Regions from separate parts of the Pseudomonas sp. MM227 genome, predicted to be linked through region 1. Evidence: predicted binding sites of a transcription regulator. Region 1 holds the regulator's gene; each other region holds the start of a gene.
The links. Region 1 encodes FliA, which starts transcription of late flagellar genes. Its sites were predicted from a motif close to CTAAAGTTTNNNNNNNNNNNGCCGNTAA; they were not measured.
Positions count from the first base shown of each region.

Region 2: ONG87_RS08250 (methyl-accepting chemotaxis protein) is a predicted target of FliA. The motif match lies at 4,280-4,307, and genes of this name have one in related genera.
Region 3: ONG87_RS20490 (methyl-accepting chemotaxis protein) is a predicted target of FliA. The motif match lies at 2,567-2,594, and genes of this name have one in related genera.

Region 1 covers NZ_OX352319.1:2,924,065-2,931,892, reverse strand. The annotation lists gene flhA (flagellar biosynthesis protein FlhA) at 119-2,248, shown strand; gene flhF (flagellar biosynthesis protein FlhF) at 2,260-3,579, shown strand; gene fleN (flagellar synthesis regulator FleN) at 3,698-4,531, shown strand; gene fliA (RNA polymerase sigma factor FliA) at 4,525-5,271, shown strand; gene ONG87_RS13215 (chemotaxis response regulator CheY) at 5,485-5,859, shown strand; gene ONG87_RS13210 (protein phosphatase CheZ) at 5,879-6,667, shown strand; gene ONG87_RS13205 (chemotaxis protein CheA) at 6,726-7,828, shown strand, end outside.
Region 2 covers NZ_OX352319.1:1,794,117-1,801,944, reverse strand. The annotation lists gene ONG87_RS08260 (arsenic transporter) at 1-308, shown strand, start outside; gene ONG87_RS08255 (TonB-dependent siderophore receptor) at 330-2,381, opposite strand; gene ONG87_RS08250 (methyl-accepting chemotaxis protein) at 2,562-4,202, opposite strand; gene ONG87_RS08245 (bifunctional diguanylate cyclase/phosphodiesterase) at 4,452-6,044, shown strand; gene ONG87_RS08240 (aldo/keto reductase) at 6,035-7,057, opposite strand; gene ONG87_RS08235 (hypothetical protein) at 7,279-7,503, shown strand; gene ONG87_RS08230 (fatty acid desaturase) at 7,648-7,828, shown strand, end outside.
Region 3 covers NZ_OX352319.1:4,490,905-4,498,732, forward strand. The annotation lists gene ONG87_RS20485 (VOC family protein) at 1-456, shown strand, start outside; gene ONG87_RS20490 (methyl-accepting chemotaxis protein) at 481-2,472, opposite strand; gene ONG87_RS20495 (NorM family multidrug efflux MATE transporter) at 2,697-4,076, shown strand; gene ONG87_RS20500 (bifunctional diguanylate cyclase/phosphodiesterase) at 4,057-5,727, opposite strand; gene rep (DNA helicase Rep) at 5,942-7,828, shown strand, end outside.

The sequences.
Region 1 (7,828 bases):
CGGCAGCCCCTCGATAATCTTTAACCCCCCTCCGACAAAAGTTGGACCCCTTCTTGCACTACCCCTTGGCAAGACGCCTGGCGCGTCAAAAGTTCGCTTGGGGAAGTGGGGAATGTCGGTGGATCGCTCTCAATTAATCAACACCGCTCGCAGCAACATCGTCGGCCTTGGCCGCGGCAACCTTGGCGTGCCGCTGCTGTTGCTGGTGATGCTGGCGATGATGATGCTGCCGATCCCGGCACTGCTGCTGGACGTGTTCTTCACCTTCAACATCGCCTTGTCCATCGTCGTGCTGCTGGTGTGCGTGTACGCGCTGCGTCCGCTGGACTTCGCCGTGTTCCCGACCATCCTGCTGGTGGCCACGCTGCTGCGCCTTGCGCTCAACGTGGCGTCGACGCGGGTGATCATGCTGCACGGCCAGGAAGGCCATGCCGCCGCAGGTAAAGTGGTCCAGGCATTCGGTGAGGTGGTGATCGGCGGTAACTACATCGTCGGTATCGTGGTGTTCGCCATCCTCATGATCATCAACTTCGTGGTGGTCACCAAGGGCGCCGGGCGCATCTCCGAAGTGAGCGCGCGGTTCACCCTGGATGCCATGCCCGGCAAGCAGATGGCCATCGACGCCGACCTCAACGCCGGCCTCATCGATCAGAACCAGGCCAAGGCGCGTCGTACCGAAGTGGCCGCCGAAGCCGAGTTCTACGGCTCGATGGACGGTGCCAGCAAATTCGTCCGTGGCGACGCCATCGCCGGTCTGCTGATCCTGTTCATCAACCTGATCGGCGGCATGCTGGTGGGCATGCTGCAACACAACATGCCATTCGCCGAGGCAGGCAAGGTGTACGCCCTGTTGACCATCGGTGACGGCCTGGTCGCTCAGTTGCCATCGCTGTTGCTGTCCACCGCGGCAGCCATCATGGTGACCCGTGCTTCGGGCTCCGAGGAGATGGGCAAGCAGATCCAGCGGCAGATGTTCGCTTCGCCCAAGGCACTGGCCGTCTCCGGCGCGCTGATGGTGATCATGGGCATGGTGCCCGGAATGCCGCACATGGCCTTTATCACCCTGGGTGCCATCGCCGGTGGTGGTGCCTACCTTTTGTGGAAAAAGCAGAACGACGTCAAGGTCCAGGCCCAGGCCGAAGTGCAGCGCCAACAAGAGCTGCTGCCTTCACCGACGCGCACCCAGGAAACCAAGGAACTGGGCTGGGATGACGTGACGCCCATCGACATGATCGGCCTGGAAGTTGGCTACCGTTTGATCCCGCTGGTGGACCGCAATCAAGGCGGCCAATTGCTGGCGCGGATCAAGGGCGTACGCAAGAAGCTGTCCCAGGACCTGGGCTTCCTGATGCCTACCGTGCATATTCGCGACAACCTCGACCTGGCGCCCAGCGCCTATCGTTTGACGCTCATGGGGGTGATCCTCGCCGAAGCCGAGATTTACCCGGATCGCGAGCTGGCAATCAACCCCGGGCAGGTGTTCGGCTCGTTGAACGGCATCACCGCCAAGGATCCGGCGTTTGGTCTGGACGCGGTCTGGATCGACGTCAACCTGCGCAGCCAGGCGCAGTCGCTGGGCTACACGGTGGTCGATGCCAGTACGGTAGTGGCCACGCACTTGAACCAGATTCTGCAGAAGCATGCCCATGAGCTGATCGGCCACGAAGAAGTGCAACAATTGCTGCAAGTTCTGGCAAAAGGATCGCCCAAGCTGGCCGAAGAGCTGGTTCCGGGCATCCTTTCGCTGTCTTCGCTGCTCAAGGTCCTGCAGGCCCTGCTGGCTGAGCAGGTACCCGTACGCGACATCCGCAGCATCGCAGAAGCCATCGCCAACAACGGGCATCGGAGTCAAGATACCGCCGCGCTGGTTCAGGCCGTCAGGGTCGGTTTGTCCCGCGCAATCGTGCAAAGCATTGTAGGCATTGAGTCGGAGCTGCCTGTCATCACGCTGGAACCAAGGTTGGAACAGATATTGCTAAATAGTCTTCAGAAGGCTGGTCAGGGTCAGGAAGAAGGCGTTTTGCTGGAACCGAGCATGGCGGAAAAACTGCAGAGATCCCTGATCGATGCGGCGCAGCGGCAGGAGATGCAGGGCCAACCGGTGATACTGCTGGTAGCCGGTCCGGTCCGCGCGATGCTGTCACGTTTCGGTCGCCTGGCGATCCCCAACCTTCACGTACTGGCCTATCAGGAAATCCCTGATAACAAGCAAGTCACCATCGTTGCGACAGTAGGGCCCAACGGCTGAGGTAGTGGGTTATGCAAGTGAAGCGATTTTTCGCCGCCGACATGCGTCAGGCCATGAAATTGGTCCGCGATGAGCTGGGCGCCGACGCTGCCATCATTGGCAACCGTCGCATCGCCGGCGGCGTCGAGCTGACCGCAGCGCTGGACTACAAGCTGTCGGCCCTGGCGCCGCGCGTGCCCAACCTGGAGTTGGAAGAAGAGCTGCGCAAGACCCAATCGCGGATCGTTTCGGCCCAGGCCGAGCTGAGCACCCGTGGCGAGAGCGATGCGGCTACCAACCGCCAGCTGGTTGCCGGCCTGCCGTTGACCGCCGCCGAGCCGCTGGTCGAGCCGCGTCGCGAAGAGCCCCCGCGTGTGCAGGTGGCCCCCGCGCCACAGCCTGCCGTCGACCAACGTCTTTTCGATTCCATGCGTTCCGAACTCAACGGTTTGCGCCAACTGCTGGAAGTGCAGCTGGGCTCCCTGGCCTGGACCCAGCTGCAAGGCTGCAAGCCGGCGCAGGCGAATCTGTGGCGTCGTTTGCAGCGCATCGGCTTGTCCGGCCCGATCGCTCGCGAGCTGCTCAGCCTGACCAGCGAAATCAACGAACCTCGGCAGGCATGGCGGATGCTGCTGGCGCACTTGGCGCGTATGATCCGTACACCGGAAGTGGAACCGCTCGAAGAAGGTGGCGTGATCGCCATGGTCGGCCCGGCTGGCATGGGCAAGACCACCACTCTGGCCAAGCTGGCGGCCCGTTATGTGCTCAAGTACGGTTCCCAGAGCGTGGCGCTGGTGAGCATGGACAGCTTTCGCATCGGTGCCCAGGAACAACTCAAGACCCTGGGCCGCATTCTCAATGTATCGGTGACTCAGGTCGATCCGGGCCAGTCATTGGTACAAGCCCTGGAACCCCTGCTGCGCAAGCGCGTGGTATTGATCGACACCGCTGGCCTGCAAGCCAGCGATCCGGCCCTGCGCATGCAGCTCGAAAGCCTGGCCGGACGCGGGATCAATGCGCGCAATTACCTCGTGCTGGCTACTACCAGCCAGAAGCAGGTGCTCAGCGCGGCGTACCATAGCTACAAGCGTTGCGGTCTGGCCGGGTGCATCCTGACCAAACTGGATGAAACGGCCTGTCTCGGCGAAGTGCTGAGCCTGGCCATCAGTCAGGAACTGCCGATTGCCTATCTTACCGATGGGCCGCGCATTCCCGATGACTTGCATTTGCCGCGCCGGCACCAGTTGGTCAGCCGCGCAGTGAGCGTGCAAATGCAAGAAGAGCCCAGCGAAGAGGCCATGGCCGATATGTTCGCGGGTCTCTACCACAGCCCCGACAAGCGAGTTGGCTGAGGTGAAGAACGTTATGCAAGCACACTCTTCCTGCATCGTAGGGTTGCCAGGAAACACTCGAGCAATCGAACTGGCAGCCACTCGTGTGGCCTCGGTCTAGACAAGGTAAAGAACGAACATGGGCAGCATGCATCCCGTACAGGTGATCGCGGTGACCGGCGGCAAAGGTGGCGTCGGCAAGACTAATGTGTCAGTGAACTTGTCCCTGGCGTTGGCCGAGCTCGGCCGCCGGGTCATGTTGCTGGACGCCGACCTTGGCCTGGCCAACGTCGACGTGTTGTTGGGCCTGACCCCCAAGCGCACCCTGGCCGATGTGATCGAAGGTCGCTGCGAACTACGCGACGTGATGTTGCAGGGCCCCGGCGGCATCCGTGTCGTGCCGGCAGCCTCGGGTACCCAGAGCATGGTGCAGTTGAGCCCGGCCCAGCATGCCGGCCTGATCCAGGCCTTCAGCGATGTGGGCGACAACCTCGACGTACTGATCATCGACACCGCCGCCGGTATCGGCGAATCGGTAGTGAGCTTTGTCCGCGCCGCCCAGGAAGTCCTGCTGGTGGTATGCGACGAGCCCACCTCGATCACCGATGCCTACGCCTTGATCAAGCTGCTCAACCGCGATTACGGCATGAACCGCTTCCGGGTCCTGGCCAACATGGCGCAGAGCCCCCAGGAAGGGCGCAATCTGTTCGCCAAGTTGACCAAGGTGACCGATCGCTTCCTCGACGTTGCCCTGCAGTACGTCGGCGCCGTGCCCTACGATGAGTCGGTGCGCAAGGCCGTGCAGAAGCAGCGCGCCGTGTACGAGGCGTTCCCCCGTTCCAAATGCTCGCTGGCCTTCAAGGCGATCGCGCAGAAAGTAGACACCTGGCCTTTGCCGGCCAACCCCCGTGGCCACCTGGAGTTCTTCGTCGAACGCCTGGTCCAGCAAACCAGCGCAGGGCCCGTATCATGAGTGCCAGCGGATACCGTATGTACAGCAAGGCGTCGCGCGACTCGCAGCAGCATCAGCTGATCGAGCAATACGCGCCGCTGGTCAAGCGTATCGCCTATCACCTGCTGGCGCGTCTGCCAGCCAGCGTGCAGGTGGAAGACCTGATCCAGGCCGGCATGATCGGTCTGCTGGAGGTCTCGACCAAGTACGACTCGAGCAAGGGGGCCAGTTTCGAGACCTACGCCGGTATTCGTATCCGCGGCGCCATGCTCGACGAAGTGCGCAAGGGCGACTGGGCGCCGCGTTCGGTGCACCGCAATACCCGCATGGTCAGTGATGCCATTCGCCGAATCGAGTCGAAAACCGGTCGCGACGCTAAAGATCACGAGATCGCTGCCGAACTTAGTCTGAGTCTGGATGATTACTACGGGATCCTGAACGATACCTTGGGCAGCCGCTTGTTCAGCTTCGACGATCTGCTGCAGGACGGTGAGCACGAGGGCCTGCACGAAGACGGCGCCAGCGGTTCGCTGGAGCCCTCGCGGGATCTCGAGGACGAACGCTTTCAAGGCGCGCTGGCCGAGGCCATCGCCAACCTGCCCGAGCGCGAGAAGCTGGTCCTGTCGTTGTATTACGACGAAGAGCTGAACCTCAAGGAAATCGGCGAGGTACTGGGTGTCAGCGAGTCGCGGGTAAGCCAGTTGCACAGCCAGTGCGCGGCGCGACTTCGCGGGCGCCTGGGGGAATGGCGGGCACGCTGAAGGAACGGCAAGACCGGTGCGGGCTTTGTCGCGGGCAGAGCCCGCTCCCACAAAGGCCGAGACTGTGGGAGCGGGCTCTGCCCGCGAAGAGGCCTGCAGGCGTAGCGCGTGTAGGCGATCTGCAGCGGCAAGTGGCTCAGGCGAATTCGATTGTTATGCACGTCCAGGGGCTGGGCGTGTTCAAGACTGCTGGAGGTCTAATTGGACAAGAACATGAAAATCCTCATCGTCGACGATTTCTCGACGATGCGGCGCATCATCAAGAACCTGCTGCGTGACCTGGGCTTCACCAACACCGCCGAGGCCGATGATGGCAACACCGCCTTGCCGATGTTGCACAGCGGCAACTTCGATTTTCTCGTCACCGACTGGAACATGCCTGGCATGTCCGGCATCGACCTGCTGCGCCAGGTGCGCGCCGACGATCGCCTCAAGCACCTCCCGGTGCTGATGGTCACCGCCGAGGCCAAGCGCGAGCAGATCATCGAAGCCGCCCAGGCCGGGGTCAACGGGTATGTGGTCAAGCCTTTCACTGCGCAAGTGCTGAAAGAAAAAATCGAAAAGATTTTCGAGCGCGTCAATAGCTGAAGTCTGCAATGGGGGCGCAATGGACCACAAACAAAGCACGTTGGGGGACTTCGAGTCGACCCTGAAAAAACACGCAGTGGAGCTGGTCGACAGCCTTGAAAAAGGCCGTTTCGGCGACGCGGTGCAATTGATCCACGAACTGAACCAGACCCGCGATCGCGGCCTGTATCAGGAAGTGGGCAAGCTTACGCGCGAGCTGCACAGCGCAATCGTCAGTTTCCAGATCGATCCGAACATCCCCCAGGCCGAAGAGGTTTCGCAGATCACCGATGCGACCGAACGTCTGTCGTATGTGGTACGCCTGACCGAAAACGCGGCCAACCGCACCATGGATCTGGTCGAGCAGAGCACCCCGGTGCTCAATACGCTGAGTGCCGAAGCCAGTGCCTTGAGCGCCGACTGGCAGCGCTTCATGCGCCGCGAAGTGGCCGCCGACGAGTTCCGCGAACTGGCGCGCCGGGTCGACAGCTTCCTGACCCGCAGCGAGCAGGGCAATCGCGAAGTCGCCAGCCACCTCAACGACATCGTGCTGGCCCAGGATTATCAGGACCTCACCGGCCAGGTCATCAAGCGTGTCACCGCGCTGGTCACCGAAGTGGAGAGCAACCTGCTCAAACTGGTCCTGATGGCCAGCCAGGTCGATCGCTTCGCCGGCATCCAGCATGATCACGAACAGCTCCGCGCCGAAAAAGATCAAGAAAAACATCCCGCCAAGGGTGAAGGTCCGCAGATCCATGCCGATAAACGTGAAGACGTCGTATCCGGTCAGGACGATGTCGACGATCTGCTGTCCAGTCTGGGCTTCTAGGCCATCGCCTGCGCCTGACTGTGTTGACCGTTAATCACGTATTCCAGGGAGCATCCACATGAGCTTCGGCGCCGACGAAGAAATCCTTCAGGATTTCCTGGTAGAGGCCGGCGAAATTCTCGAGCAACTGTCCGAACAACTGGTCGAGCTGGAAAGCCGTCCCGATGATGCCGACTTGCTCAATGCAATTTTTCGCGGTTTTCACACTGTAAAAGGCGGCGCCGGCTTCCTCCAGCTCAACGAGCTGGTGGAGTGCTGCCATATCGCCGAGAACGTCTTCGACATCTTGCGCAAAGGTGAGCGCCGGGTCGACGCCGAACTAATGGATGTCGTTCTCGAAGCGCTGGACGCGGTCAACGGCATGTTCACCGAGGTGCGTGAACGCTCTCCGGTCACGCCGGCCAGCCCCCAGTTGCTCGATGCCCTGGCGCGCCTGGCCGAACCGGCTGCGGCGGTCGTTGCGCCGTCCGTGGCGGTGCCCGTTGCGGCGCCAGCCTCGACGCCGGGCGAAGACATCACCGACAGCGAGTTCGAGCAATTGCTCGATTCCTTGAGCGCGGCCAAAGCGCAGGCCGCCGCGCCCACCGCGTCCGCTGCTGCACAGCACGGCGCGGCCAGCGACGATATCACCGACGACGAATTCGAGTCGCTGCTCGACCAGCTGCACGGCAAGGGTCAGTTCGCGGTCGATGCGCTGGCGCCGGCTGCGGCATCGCCAGCCGCTTCGACGCAGGCTGCCGTGGGTGCGTCTGGCGACGAGATCACCGACGACGAGTTCGAGGCGCTGCTCGACCAGTTGCATGGCAAGGGTACGTTCACTGCCGATGCGGTCACGCCACCGCCTGCCCAGGCGCAGGCTCCCACGAGCGACCAGATCACCGACGACGAGTTCGAATCACTGCTCGACCAACTGCATGGCAAGGGCAAGTTCAGCGATGTCGCCAGCCTGCCCGAGACGCAGCCGGCTCCGGCCGCGCCCGCGCCGGTGGCGGCACCGCGCAAGGTCGAGGCAGCCCCTGCACGTGCACCGGTGGCCGAGAAACCGGTTGCCAGCGAAGCCGAGACGACCGTACGCGTCGATACCGCGCGCCTGGACGAAATCATGAACATGGTCGGCGAGCTGGTGCTGGTGCGTAACCGCCTGGTGCGCCTGGGCGCCAA
Region 2 (7,828 bases), 1.1 Mb from region 1:
CGCCGGCCCAGGCGCACTGGTGGGCAGGAGGCCTGGTGGCGCTGGCCTGCAACATCGGCAACAACCTGCCGGTGGGCCTGCTCAGCGGATCCATCAACGAGCTGGCGCACCTGCCGCCCACTGTCACCGGCGCGCTGGTGGTCGGCGTCGACCTGGGCCCCAACCTCTCGGTCACCGGCTCCCTGGCGACCTTGCTGTGGTTGATCGCGGTGCGCCGCGAAGGGGTCGAAATCAGCGCCTGGACGTTCCTCAAGCTTGGCGCCGTGGTCATGCCGCCGGCCCTGATCGCCGCCCTGTGGCTGCTTTGAGGCCGCAGGCGCATTCGCGTCTCAGAACTTCACGGTTGCCGTCAGACGCGCCGTGCGCAACGCGCCCTCTTCCACCTGCAGTGTGCTGCTGCCGGTGGTGGCTGGGTAATACTGCTTGTTGAACAGGTTGTCGATGTTCAGCTGCAGGCGCGTTTCGTAACCCTGGGTGGGCAGGTCCCAGCGCACGAAAGCGTCGGCCAGGGTGTAGCTGTCCATCCAGAAGCTGTTGGCGCTGTCGCCCGGCCGCTCGCCCACGTAGCGCGCGCCGGCGCCCAAATGCCACTGACCGGTCTGCGCGGGCATGGCCAGGTGATGGGTCAGGTACAGGCTGGCCGTGTGCATCGGCGCGTTGGGCAGCCGATTGCCCTCCTGCTCGGGCGCTTCGGCGTTCTTCAGCACTTCGGTGTGGCTGTAGGCATAAGTGCCGATCACACTCCAGTTCTCGGCTATCCGACCGGTGACATCCAGCTCGACACCGCGCGAGCGCGCCTTGCCGACCGCCTCGTCGAGGCTGTCGCCATTGCTCTGCAGCACGCTGTTGACCAGGTTCTTCTTCTCGATGTCATACACCGCCAGGTTCACGTTCAGCGCAGCGGTTGGCGTGTACTTGACCCCGGCTTCGTAGCTGCGACCCTCGGTGGGCTTGAAGCTGTTGCCCGCATCGTCGGCATCGTTGGGCACGAACGAGCGGCTGTAGTTGGCATACAGCGCCACCGTTTCGCTGGGCTGGTAGACGATCCCGCCGAACGGAATGAACTCGTCGCCGTTGGAATCGGCACCGGGCGCATACGAGCGGCCCAGGCCCTGATCGCTGTATTGGTCCCAATGCGCCTGCCGCCCACCGAACACCAGGATCCAGCGATCGTTCAGGTGCCAGTTATCCTTGAAGTACAGGGATGTGGTGACCAGGTTGTTCTCGGCATTGCTCTGCGCCGCGCTGACCGTGACCGGCTCGGCCAGACGGCCATAGACCGGGTTGCGGATGTCGATATTGCCGGCGGCGGTATTGGCGTTGCGGTAGGTCTTGCCGCGGTATTTGTCCAGCGACTCGTTGTCCAGGCCCACCACGATTTCATGCCGCTGGCCGAACAGCTGCTGGTCGCCGATCAGGTCCAGCGCGGTGTAGCGGCTTTCGTAATCGTAGTGACCGCCATTGGCGATGCGCCGAAGCGTGTTGCCGGTGAGCGTGTTGGGTTGAGCGATGGCCAGGCTGTAGCGATCCTGGGTCCAACCGTAGGTCAGGCGACTGCGCCAGGCGTCCCCCAGCTGGTATTCGAACTTCGCTGTGGTGCTCTGGCTGATGCCCACGGTCTTGGCCCAGCGCTCGTCGAGGCGGTCGCGGTAGCTGATGTCGGCGGGTCGCCCAGCGACGAACACGGTGCCACGGTCGAACGGGCTGGCGTAGTCGTTGTAGGTATAGGCCAGCGAAGCACTGGCCCGCTCACCGACCCAGGCAATCGACGGAGCGATCAGGGTGTGCTCGTCGGTCCCATAGTTGCGCCAGTAATCCTCGTGGCTGCGCTCGGCCACCAGCCGGTAGGCCAGATCGGTATCGCCCAGCGGGCCGGTGGTGTCCAGCGACAGCGAACCGCCACCCTCGCTGAAGCCGGATGCGCCAAGGGTGGTGCTGCGGGTGAACTGCGGCTGCTTGCTGACAACGTTGATGACCCCGCCCGGTTCGAGCGCGCCATACATCAGCGAGGCCGGCCCTTTGAGCACTTCAACATGATCGGTGGTCGCCCCCAGGTTGCGACCGATGGCCGAGCGGATGCCGTCGCGCAGGATCGAGTTGTCGTCGTTGCTGCCAAAGCCGCGCTTGATCAGCGCATCCTTGGTGCCGCCCAGGGTGTTGGTCTGGGTGACACCGCTGACGAAGCGCATCGCGTCGTTCAAATCCTTGACCTGGTAGTCGTCCAGCGTGCGTGCCGTCACCGAATTGATGGTCTGCGCTTCATCACGGTTCTGCGTGGCGCTCTTGCTGGCGGTTTCGCCGCGCACGCGGGCGTAGCCGTCATCGCCCTCACCTTCGCCGGTAGCCTGGATGACACTGGATGGCAGCTCGGTGGCCGCCATGGCCAGGCAAGGCAGGACTGAGCACAACAGCACCCAGGAATGGGCCCGATTCAACGACTTGACCACGCGTGTAACTCCGTACTGGATAGAAGACGCGAATGCGTCCCATCTCAATTGTACGGACTATCGTGAGCGTTTGCTGAATCGGTTGTACGATTTTTTACTACTTCGCAGACGAATTCAGAGACGGAAGCGACCCACCAGATCGTTGAACGAGATGGCCAGGCGCGACAGATCTTGGGTCGATGCGCTGGTCTGGTGAGCGCCTGCGGCCGTCTGCGTCGATAGATCCTGGATGTTGATCAGATTCCGGTCGACCTCACGGGCCACGTGGGCCTGCTCTTCACAGGCGCTGGCGATGACCAGGTTGCGGTCGTTGATCTGTGCGATCCCGGTGGCGATGGATTGCAGCGCATCGCCGGTGGCCTTGGCCAATACCTGAGTGTCCCCCACCAGCCCCTGGCTCTTGCCCATGGCAGCGACTGCCTGGTCTGCCCGCGAACGCACTGCACCGATCATGCTTTCGATCTCGCCCGTGGACGACTGGGTACGTGCCGCCAGTGCCCTGACCTCATCGGCAACCACCGCGAACCCACGCCCCTGTTCGCCGGCGCGGGCCGCTTCGATGGCCGCGTTGAGGGCCAACAGATTGGTCTGTTCGGCGATACCGCGAATCACGTCAAGCACCTTGCCGATATCGCGCACCTGAACCGCCAGGTCTTCCACGATGGTGGTCGAGGACTGGATTTCGACGGTGGCATTGTTCACCGCTTCTACAGCATTGCGCGCCTGCGTCAGGCCATCGGTGGCCTGGCTGCTGGCGGTCTTCGAGGCTTCCGAGGTGGAAATGGCGTTGCGCGCGACCTCTTCCACGGCCGACGTCATCTCGGTGACGGCCGTGGCCGCCTGTTGAATCTCGTCGTTCTGACGCAGTAGCCCACGGCTGCCGTCTTCAGTGACCGCGTTCAACTCTTCGGCTGCCGACGCGAGCTGGTTCGAGGCGTCGGCAATCTGGTGAATGGTCGCCTTCAGACCTTCCTGCATTTCGCCGAGTGCGGCGAGCAGCTGTCCGGTTTCGTCACGGGCCGAGCTGCCGATGCTGTGGGTCAGATCACCCTTGGCAATCAATTTCGCGCTGGCCACCGCGGTAGCGATGGGCCTGCTGATCAGGCGGCTCATGAACAGCCCCAGTGCCAGTGCTGCCAGAAAGGCCAGCGCGATGCCGATGTAGAGCACGGTGATCGCCGCCCGCTCCTGCTCGTCGGCATCACGCGCGCCTTCCTGGATCTGCCGGTTGTTCGACTCGACCATCACGGTCAGCTCGTCCATGACGGTGCGATAGGCCGGCTGGATCTCGCCCGACATGAGCGAGCGCGCAGCCGAAACGTCACCGGCGTCCAGCACCGACAGCACTTTCTGCAGCTGCGCCTGATACAGCGGCCAGTCACGCTCCATCTTGTCGCCGGCGGCACGCTCGTCGTCGGCCAGTGGCGTCTTGCGGTACGCCGCAAAAGCCTTCTCGCTGTCAGCCAGGTTGGTGTTCATGCTCTGGCGAATCGAGTCCTTGACGGCCTGCGAATCGTTTTCCGCATGGGCGGCTATCAGGGCGTACAGGTCCTTGAGCTGGGCGATGGCCTTGCTCTTGGCTTCGGCCGTCTTGGCAACCGACACCAGGTTGTTCGAGAACACCCCTTTGAGGCTGTCCGACAGCTGACTGACGCCGCGGCTACCCAGCATGCCGACGCCGAGGGTAATGAACGCACACAACCCGAAGGCCGCAATCAGTTTGGAAGATAACTTTGCATCGCGAAGCCACGTCATACAGGTATCCTGTCAGGTCCACCAAAAAAAGCCCCGGGTTCGGCACTTTCCTTAGCGTCGTGGGCGGTATGAACCCGCTATCGGCATCGCCGCAGGAAGCTTGAATAGTGTTCGCAGGCCGTGTGGCCACTTGGGCCTACCTTCTGTCGTGGCGACCAAATGCACCTGCCATACGATCAGCGGTATGAACGCTTATGAGATGATGGCTGTCTGACATCACTCTATCCGCAAGACCTTGCGATGCCACCCATGAACGACCTCAACCGCCGTAATCCATGCCGCTTGCCGATGCTTCTATCGCTGACGCTGCTCACGATCGTGGGGCTCTCCATCCTGTGGGAGTTCCACCTCGAAGCCTATGTGATGCACTGGCTGAACCTGCCCTACGACGGTGACTTCGAAGATGCCGAACGCTGGCGTTTCGTGCTGACATCTTCGGGGTTCTCGATGATTTCGCTGATCGTGCCGACCATCGTGCTCAAGCGCATGGTCACCAGTACTCAACTCAGCTACCGGCGTCTGCAGCGGATCCAGTTTCAAACCGAAACCCTGGCCAAGTACGACTCCCTCAGCGCCTTGATCAACCGTCGCGGCTTCATGGACCTGCTGTGCGAACGGCTTGCACAGCACCGTTGCGTATCGATCATGCTGATCGACCTGGACCACTTCAAAGCCATAAACGACCAGCATGGCCACTCTGGCGGAGACAGCGTGCTGGTCGAGGTGGCCGACCGGCTCAAGCACATCGCACGCTTGCACGGTGGCACCGCCGCCCGACTGGGTGGGGATGAATTCTGCCTGCTGTTTCTGGACTACAGGGATGCGCGCGAGTTGAGCGACATTGCCGCAACCACCATCCAGCGGGTCAGCGAGGCCTTTGTCGAACCCTCCACCCCCGTGCGGCTGGGCGCGACCATTGGCATATCGCGTTCCTGGATCGATGCCACCGAGGCGTCCGCACTGCTGCACTGCGCCGATACGGCGATGTACCGGGGAAAGAACGCTGGCCGCTCCATGTTCAATTTCTACGACAATGAATACGAGCGGCAGCTGCGGGCCCAAGCCGACCTCGACCAAGCCCTCAGGCACGCGGTGGAGCGCGAGGAAATCGTGCCGTTCTTCCAACCCATCGTCACCCTTCCGTCGCAGACGATCGTAGGCTTCGAGGTGCTCGCACGCTGGGCCCGGCCCGACGGCAGCACCGGCATGCCTACCGACTTCATCCCGATACTGGAGCGCCTTGGCCTGATTCCGGCCATGACCCGCTCACTGGTCAAGCAGGCCTGCAGGGCGGCCAGCTTCTGGGACGACACACTGCACCTGTCGCTCAATGTCAGCGCCACCATGATCACCGACGAGCTGTTCCCCGATCGCCTGGCCGAGCAACTCAGGCATGAACGCTTCCCCTACGAGCGCTTCGAAGTGGAGATCACGGAAGAAGCGCTGGTGGGCAACCTCGACGCCGCCCAGCGGAACCTGAGCAAGCTGCACGCCTACGGCATCAGCGTGGCGCTGGACGACTTCGGCATCGGCTATTCGGGCCTGTACCATCTGACGCGGCTGTCCATCGACAAGATCAAGATAGACCGGTCCTTCTTCGAGGCCGGCAGCATTGACCACCTGCCCATGGTGGAAGCCATCCTGGGGATGGCACGCAGCCTGAAAATGAAGGTCACGGCCGAAGGCATCGAGGACTTCCACCTGCCCTACCTGCCGAAATGGCTGGCGGAAAATGGTTGCCACTATGCCCAGGGCTATCTATATGGCCGCCCACAGGCAGGGAGCACCATCGCCGCCGCCGTCCATGCCCCGTTGACGGTCTGCGCCGCAGCTCAGAACTGAACCCGACGCCCGGTCACCGGGTAGCTCGGGTCGGTGTAGCCAGGCGTCGAGCTATGGCCCGCCACCACCAGGGCGTCGATGAACGCCTCGTCCTCTGCGGTGAACCGGTACTGCAACGCCGGCACATAGTCGCGCCATTGCTGTTCGGTGCGAGGCCCGGCGATGGCCGAGCTGATCAATTGGTTGTTGAGCACCCAGGCCAGCGCGAACTGCCCCGAGGTGATGCCGCGGGCCTGGGCGTGATCCTTGATGCGTTGCGCCAGGTTCAGCGACTCTGGGCGCCACTCGGTCTGCTGCAGGCGCGGGTCGCTGCGCCCCGCCCGCGTGTCGACACCCGGTTCGGCACCGGGGTCGTATTTGGCGGTCAGCACGCCTCGCGCCAGCGGGCTGTAGGACACCACGCCGATGCCATAATGCTCGGCTGCCGGCAGATGCTCGGCTTCGATCTGCCGATTGGCCAGGTTGTACAGTGGCTGGCTCACGGTCGGCCGCTCGACCCCCAGCAGGTCTGCCACCCGGCAGAATTCGGCAAGCTTCCAACTGCTGTGGTTCGACAGCCCGTAGCCGCGGATCTTGCCGGCGCGAATCAGATCGGCCAAGGCGCGCACGGTCTCTTCCACCGGCGTGAAAGGGTCTTCACGGTGCACGTAGTACAGGTCGAGGTAATCGGTCTGCAAGCGGCGCAGACTGCCTTCCACCGACTCGATCACGCTGTGGCGCGAAGCCCCGCGCCCATTCGGCCCTTGCACACCGGGGTTGGGGTTGACGAACTTGCTCGACAGCACCCAGCGCGAGCGCTGGCCGGCGATCAGCTTGCCCACCGCGATTTCCGAAGCGCCGTCGTTGTAGTTGTTCGCCGTGTCGATGGCATTGATGCCCTGCTCCAAGGCATCGTCGACGATACGCTTGGCGGTGGCGTCGTCGGTCTGGCCGCCGAACATCATCGTACCCAGGGTGATTTCGGAAACCTGCAGGCCATGGCGGCCCAGGCGGCGGTATCTGACGTCGCTCATCGGAAAGTCCTCTTTTAGCAAAACAGCCGGCCATGCAAGGCCCTGTTCTTCGATGCTGGCGTATCCGATCCCATCCAGCAACATGATGGCCTATAGCCTCTATCGGAAAAGACTATTTAAGCTACGCGGGCCATGGCCGATAGACTGATCACACTCAAATGAAACAACGCTCATCCCGTGGCCAGGACGCCTACACCAAGATAGAGCCCTCGGAGCACCGCATGCCCACCACCCACATTACGGAAATGCAGGAAGACGTCCATGACGCGGCACGTCAGTTGGAAATGATCTACCAAATGCTCCGCGGCCACGCCCTGTTTCTGCGCAGCAGAAACATCGACCATCTCATAGATGATGTCTTGCTCGTTGAAAACCAGGCGGGCGCTCTGGCCTTGTCCATTCAAGATCTAAAAGGGGCCGCGTCCAGGATGGCCAAGGCGGCGTAGCTCGAAAAGCCTCGTATCCCACAAAGTCCAGTATACAAGCCTCTTATTCCATTCAGGAATTTACTGAAACCGTTTAGTGATTATCCAGGCATAAGCACCAATGCTAGTGTCGACGACATACCGATCAGCATTCGTGTCGTCCTTATGCCCAATTATCTCGATTCCCGTCACCGCCAATCGATCCTGAAACTGCAGAATACCTGGACCGCGCGCAGCGACTGGCCAACCTGGCTGCTGCTGCTCTGCACCTATGGCGCCTGGTGGGCGCTGATCGAATTCGGTTCGGCCATCGGGCGACCGCTCACCGTATTGCTGCTGGTGCCGC
Region 3 (7,828 bases), 1.6 Mb from region 1:
CTGTACGATCGCTTGCTGAACGCCTCGCGCAGCGCGCTTGCCGGGTTCCCCAGCGAGACCAATGCCGACGAGTACATGCGTCTGCTGGGCGAGCAGTTCAGTGAGTTTCCGGATGATCTGGCGCAGATGCGCGAGCAGGACCTGGCGTTCTTCCGCTATTTCGCCAGCGGCCAGCCCAGTGCGGGCCAGACGACGCTGAAAGGTCTGCTGGACAATGGCGCGATTCGCTGCGAGCCCTTGGTCTACGAAGATTTCCTGCCGGTCAGCGCCGCAGGCATCTTCCAGTCCAACCTGGGCGACGATGCCCAGGCCGACTATGGTTTGGGGTCGAGCCAGGAGGCTTTCCATCAGGCCCTGGGCCGAACGGTACTCGACGAGCTCGCGCTGTACGCCCAGACCCAGCAGCGCTCGCTGGACGACTGCGCCCGCGCACTGGGCCTTGCCGCGCTGAACTGAGGCCGGTCGCGCCGAAGCCTGCCGCTAGCGGGCACCGCCTACACGGAAACGGTTCACTTCCTGGCGCAGCTCCGCGGCCAGGCCTTCCAGCTCGCGGGCGGTCTGGGCCAGGTTGGACACCACCTCGCGCTGCTCGCCGTTGGTCATGGCAATGCTCTGCAGGTTGCTGCTGAGCATGGTGGCCGTGCTGCTCTGCTCCTGGGTGGCGGTGCTGATGGCATCGAACTGATTCCCGGCCGAACGGCTCTGCTCGTCGATCTGCGCCAACGCCTGGGCGACCTTTGCGTTGCGCGTCAGGCCTTCGCGCATCAACACGTTGCCTTGGTCCATGGTGCTGATGGCGTTGGCGGTTTCCTTCTGGATGCTGCTGATCATGCCGGAGATTTCATCGGTGGCCTGACGGGTGCGCGAGGCCAGGCTGCGCACTTCGTCGGCGACCACGGCAAAGCCCCGACCCTGCTCGCCGGCACGGGCCGCTTCGATGGCGGCGTTGAGGGCCAGCAGGTTGGTCTGCTCGGCAATCGAGGTGATCACGCCGACGATGCCGCCGATTTCCTGCGAGCGCTGGCCCAACGTGTTGATCACCCCTGCGGTGCTGTTCAGCGCGCCGGCGATCTGCTCGAGAGAATTGGACGCCTCATCCATGGAGGTTCGACCGATGCGGGTCTGCTGGGCGTTGTCCTGGGCCATCCGCTGGGTGTGGCCCATGTTGTCGGCGATATCCAGGGACGTCGCACTGAATTCCTCGACTGCGCCGGCCATGCTGGAAATCTCGCCGGACTGGTGTTCCATGCCCTCGTAGGCGCCCGCCGACAGGCTCGACAACGTTTGCGCGCGGCCACTGACTTCATGGGCGGCATTGCGGATGTGCACGACCATGTTCGACAAGGCTTCGCCCATGTGGTTGAAGCTGCTGGCCAGCTGGCCTATTTCGTCATGGCTGGACACCTTCAGCCGTGCATCGAGGTCACCCGCGCCCAGGGCTTCGGCCTGGCGCACCAGTTCGCCCAGAGGCCGCAGCTTGCTGCGCAGCAGCCAGATGGCTGCGCCCACGGCGATCAGCATGGCCAGCAGGCTGCCGATCGCCAGTTGCGTCCCCACGCTCCAGGTCACGGCATTGATTTCCGCCTTGGGCATGCTCGCCACGACGCTCCAGGGCCCGCCCGGGAATGTCACCGCTTCGGAGAAGATGTCCTGCTTGCCGTCGTTCCACAGCCGGCCCTTGCCATCCAGCAGGGCCAGGTCGGCCAATGCCTTGGCGGCGGCGTCCGGGTCATTGACGTTGGCTGGCGCTACCAGCCAGCGATTCTGCTCGTCGAGCAAGGCCAGCGAGCCGGTCTGGCCGATGCGGAAGCGCTGCAGGTTGGCGAACTGGGTGTTCTGCGCGTCGGTGTAGTCGAAGCCGACGAACAATACCGCAATCACTTGGCCCGAGCCGTCGCGCACCGGTGTGTACTGGGTCATGTAGGAACGTTCGAACAACACCGCACGGCCGACGTAATTCTGGCCGTCGAGCAAACGCTGGTAGGCGGGATGGGCATGGTCGAGCGCGGTACCGATCGCGCGGCTGCCATCCTGCTTGGTCAGGGAAGTACTGATGCGCACGAACTCGGCGCCGCTGCGCACGAACACCGTAGCGACACCCGCTGTCAGCTGCTTGAAATCATCGACTTCCTTGAAGTCGTTGTTCAAGGTCTGGCTGCCCAGGCGCAGGCTCGGTGTCTGCTGGTTGGCCACGGTGACCGGGCTGTTGGCGTCCACGCTCAGGCCGCCGGCGAAGCGCTTCTCGAACAGCCCGCTCAAACGCTGGGTGCTGTCGCGCAGGGTGCTGTGGAAGGTGCTGAGCTGGTCGGCCAGCAGCCGCGCCTCGCTGGCCATGTGCTGTTCGCGGATGGCCAGGTTGGCGATGTCCAGCGAACGCAGGGCGAAGGCGGTGCTGCCGGTGATGACGATCGCGAGGATCACGGCCAGGGCAATGCCCAGTTGCGTGGCGATACGAGCGCGAGGTTGAGACATGTGAAGCTCCTGGGAAACGTGTACGTGGCAGGCAGTGCCAGGGATGGTCCAGACCTTTCTTGCACCTGCCATCCTTGATTTTATTGGTACTGCTACATCGGCGATCCAAACGAATACTTGAGCGCAGCACTGCGACATGAACGTTACACATCACATTTGCGTTGCGCTGCCACAAGGCTGAGAATCCTGCGTCCCACCCCTGAGCCGACCGAGCCGGATTCATCATGCAGCCCACCGTACGTATCGAACTTCAGGCCCTGCTTCGGCTGGCGGGGCCGCTGATCGCCTCGCAGCTGGCACACATGCTGATGGTCCTGACCGACACCCTGATGATGGCCCGCCTGAGCCCCGAGGCGCTGGCTGGCGGCGGCCTGGGGGCGGCCAGCTATTCCTTCGTCTCGATTTTCTGCATCGGCGTGATCGCTGCAGTCGGCACCCTGGTGTCGATCCGCAAGGGTGCCAACGACCAGCAAGGCGTGGCGCGCCTGACCCAGGCCGGGTTGTGGCTGGCATGGGGCATGGCGGCGGTGGCGGCGGTACTGCTGTGGAACCTGGGGCCGGTCCTGGCCATGCTCGGGCAGACTCCGGCCAACGTCGCTTTCGCCACCCAGTTCCTCTTGCTGCTGCCGTTCGCGCTGCCAGGCTTCCTGAGCTTCATGGCGCTGCGCGGCTTCACCGCCGCGCTGGGTCGGGCGACGCCGGTGATGGTCATCAGCATCATTGCCACGGTAGCCAACTACCTGCTCAACCATGCGTTCATCGAGGGCCTGTTCGGCTTGCCCAAATTGGGCCTGGTGGGCATCGGCATGGTCACCGCGATCGTCAGCAACCTGATGGCCATCGCGCTGGCGCTGTACATCCGCTATCACCGTGCCTACACGCCCTACCCGCTGCTCAAGGGTCTGGTCCGGCCGAACCTGCCGGCCTTGCGCGAGTTGTGGCGATTGGGGCTGCCGATCGGTGGCACCTACGCCGTGGAAGTCGGCCTGTTCGCCTTCGCCGCGCTGTGCATCGGCACCATGGGCAGCACGCCTCTGGCGGCGCACCAGATTGCCCTGCAGATCATCTCGGTGGCTTTCATGGTGCCTGCCGGCATGTCCTACGCGGTGACCATGCGCATCGGCCAGCACTACGGCGCCGGGCACTTGCTGGCTGCGCGCCTGGCCGGGCGGGTCGGCATCGGTTTCGGTGCGGTGGTAATGCTCGGCTTCGCCCTGCTGTTCTGGCTCGCACCGGGCCCTTTGGTGGGCGTCTTTCTGGACCGCGCCGATCCGGCCTTCCACGGTGTCATCGAGCTGGCCATCAGCCTGTTGGCGGTGGCGGCCTGGTTCGAGATGTTCGACGGCATCCAGACCATTGCCATGGGCGCCATTCGCGGCCTCAAGGACGCCAAGACCACGTTTCTGGTGGGGCTTTTCTGCTATTGGGCAATCGGTGCGCCAGCGGCCTGGAGCCTGGCGTTCCACTTCCAGCTGGGTGCGGTGGGCGTGTGGTGGGGGTTGGCGCTGGGCCTGCTGTGCTCGGCCTGCACCTTGACCTGGGCGTTCGAGTGGCGCATGCGCCGACTGCGCCGCCTGGCCGGGCCTACGGCGCTGGCGACCTGATGGCCTGGGCCTGGCCGAATCGCAGGAATGCCTGCAGCTGCTCCAATGGCAGGGGCCGGCTGATCAGGTAGCCCTGCACCTGATCGCAGCCGAAATCGCGCAGCAACGCCAGCTGCTCGGGGGTTTCGACGCCCTCGGCGACGACCTTGAGGTCGAGGTTGTGCGCCAGGTTGATCATGGCGTGGACCAACTTGCTGTTTTCCGGACGCTGTTCCATGCCACTGACGAAGCTCTTGTCGATCTTGAGCAAGGCGATCGGCAGGCTGCTCAGGTGGACGAACGAGGAGAAGCCGGTGCCGAAATCGTCGAGGGAGAAACGCACGCCCAGGCAGCCCAAGGCGTCCATGGTCCGCTTCACCAGGTCGTTGCGGCGCATCACGGCGGTTTCGGTGAGTTCGAATTCCAGCCAGCCGGCGTCGATGCCGCGCTCGGCGATCAAGCGCCCCAGAGTGCTGAGCAGCTGGCTGTCCTGGAACTGCCGGAACGACAGGTTGATTGCCATGTGCAATGGTTCGAAGCCACCATCGCGCAAGGTCTGCATGTCGCGCAGGGCGCGGGCAATCACCCAGTAACCCATCGGTACGATCAGCCCACTCTGCTCGGCCAGGGGCACGAATTCGCCGGGGGCAAGCACGCCACGCTCGCGGTGGCGCCAGCGCACCAGGGCCTCGAGACCGACGATGGTATTGCCGCTCAGGTCCAGCCGCGGCTGGTAGTGCAGCTCCAGCTCGTCACGCCGCAGGGCGCGGCGCAGCTCGCTTTCCAGGTCCGCCAGGCTGCGCGCGTGACGGTTGATGCGTTCGTTGAACAGATGATAGCTGCAGCCTTGGGTGCTCTTGGCCTGCTGCATGGCGATGTGCGCATGCCACATCAGCGGATCGGCGCCCGCACCGGCGCGGGCATGGGCGATGCCCAGGCTGCAGCCGATCAGCAGGCTCTCGCCGTCCACGTAATACGGCTCGGCCATGGCCTCGATGATGTTGGCGGCCAGGCGTTCGGCGCGCGATGGATCGCGCCGGGTGTCGAGCAACAAGGCGAACTCGTCGCTGCCCAGGCGAGCGACCTGATCGCCCGCCTCGAGCTGCTTCTTCAGGCGCGCCACCACCTGCAGGATCAGCCGGTCGCCGGCCTGGTGCCCGAGCGCATCGTTGGCATGGCGGAAGTTGTCCATGTCCAGGTGGCCCAAGGCTACGCCACGGCCCTCCTGCTCGGCCAGGCGCGCGGCAAGCAGTGTCTGGAAACCGGGGCGGTTGGCGATGCCGGTCAGCGGGTCCTGCTCGGCCAGGCGCTGCAGGGTGTCCTGCAGCACGCCACGCTCGCGCACATGGCGCAAGCAGCGGCGCAGCGTGTCGCTGGTGAGTTCGTCCAGCACCAGCCAGTCGCTGGCACCCGGCGGCGGCTCGTCCGGCTCCTGGGTCAGCAGCAGCACGATCGGCAGCGCGCAACGGCCGGGCGCCGGCAGCAGCGCGGTGGTGGTCAGCAGCAAGGTGCCGGGCTGGTTGTCGAAGTGCGCGGCCACAGGATCCCAGGCGGACGCCTCGATCAATGTGGCCACATTGCCAAGGGTCGCCAGACACTCACGCAGCGACGTGGCCCAGGTGCGATCCTGGGCCAGCAGCAACAGCCGCGCGGGTTCGACAGGCGTAGACAAACGAGCTCCTTGGGACAGTTTCACAGTCATTCGATAGCGCTTAAAAACGGCCTCGCCAGCAGCTCGGGGCAGACCCAATCCACAGTACGTGTCAACGTGTAACCACATCCTGCTGCAAAGTCGGCAAACCGGCAAATTTTAATGGATCTGCGGTCGCGGCACAGTTGAACCAGCGGTGCTAAAATGCGCGGCCATTTCGTCAGTGACTCCCGTCATGTCCCGACTCAACCCCCGGCAGCAAGAAGCCGTGAACTACGTCGGCGGCCCTCTTTTGGTGCTCGCCGGTGCAGGCTCCGGCAAGACCAGCGTGATCACCCGCAAGATCGCCCATCTGATCCAGAACTGCGGTATTCGTGCCCAGTACATCGTCGCCATGACCTTCACCAACAAGGCGGCGCGCGAGATGAAAGAGCGCGTCGGCAGCCTGCTGCGCGGCGGCGAGGGCCGCGGCCTGACCGTGTCGACCTTTCACAACCTGGGTCTCAACGTCATCCGCAAGGAACACGCGCGGCTGGGCTTCAAGCCAGGCTTCTCGATCTTCGACGAAGCCGACGTGAAAGCGCTGATGACCGACATCATGCAGAAGGAGTACTCGGGCGAAGACGGCGTCGACGAGATCAAGAACATGATCGGCGCCTGGAAGAACGACCTGGTCCTGCCGCCCCAGGCGCTGGAGCAGGCACGCAACCCCAAGGAGCAGACCGCCGCCATCGTCTACAGCCACTACCAGCGTACGCTGCGCGCGTTCAACGCGGTGGACTTCGACGACCTCATCCTGCTGCCGGTCAAGCTGTTCCAGGACCACCCCGACGTTCTCGAAAAATGGCAGAACAAGGTCCGCTACCTGCTGGTGGACGAATATCAGGACACCAACGCCAGCCAGTACCTGCTGGTGAAGCTGTTGATCGGCACGCGCAACCAGTTCACCGTGGTCGGCGACGACGATCAGTCGATCTACGCCTGGCGTGGCGCGCGCCCGGAAAACCTGATGCTGCTCAAGGACGATTACCCGTCGCTGAAGGTGGTCATGCTGGAGCAGAACTATCGCTCCACCAGCCGCATCCTGCGCTGCGCCAACGTGCTCATCTCGAACAACCCCCACGCGTTCGAGAAGCAGTTGTGGAGCGAAATGGGTCACGGCGATGAAATCCGCGTGATCCGCTGCCGCAACGAAGATGCCGAGGCCGAGCGGGTGGCCGTCGAAATTCTCAGCCTGCACCTGCGCACCGACCGGCCCTACAGTGACTTCGCCATCCTCTACCGGGGCAACTACCAGGCCAAGCTCATCGAGCTGAAGTTGCAGCACCACCAGATTCCGTATCGCCTGAGCGGCGGCAACAGCTTCTTCGGGCGTCAGGAAGTGAAGGATCTGATGGCCTACTTCCGCCTCATCGTGAACCCGGACGACGACAATGCCTTTCTTCGCGTAATCAACGTGCCGCGCCGGGAAATCGGCTCGACGACCCTGGAGAAACTCGGCAACTATGCCACCGAGCGCAAGATCTCGATGTACGCGGCCACCGATGAGATCGGCCTGGGCGAACATCTGGACGCACGCTTCACCGATCGCCTGGGTCGCTTCAAACGCTACATGGACAAGGTCCGCGAGCAGTGCGCCGGCGAAGATCCGATCGGCACGCTGCGCAGCATGATCATGGACATCGACTACGAGCAGTGGCTGCGCACCAACAGTTCCAGCGAGAAGGCCGCCGACTACCGCATGAGCAACGTGTGGTTTCTGGTCGAGGCCTTGAAGAACACCCTGGAGAAGGACGAAGACGGCGCCATGACGGTCGAGGAAGCGATCGGCAAGCTGGTGCTGCGCGACATGCTCGAACGTCAGCAGGAAGAAGAGGACGGCGCCGAGGGCGTGCAGATGATGACTCTGCACGCCTCCAAGGGGCTGGAGTTTCCCTACGTGTTCATCATGGGCATGGAAGAGGAAATCCTGCCGCACCGTTCCAGTATCGAGGCCGACACCATCGAGGAAGAACGCCGCCTGGCGTACGTGGGCATTACCCGCGCGCGGCAGACCCTGGCGTTCACCTTTGCCGCCAAGCGCAAGCAGTACGGTGAGATCATTGATTGCGCGCCCAGCCGC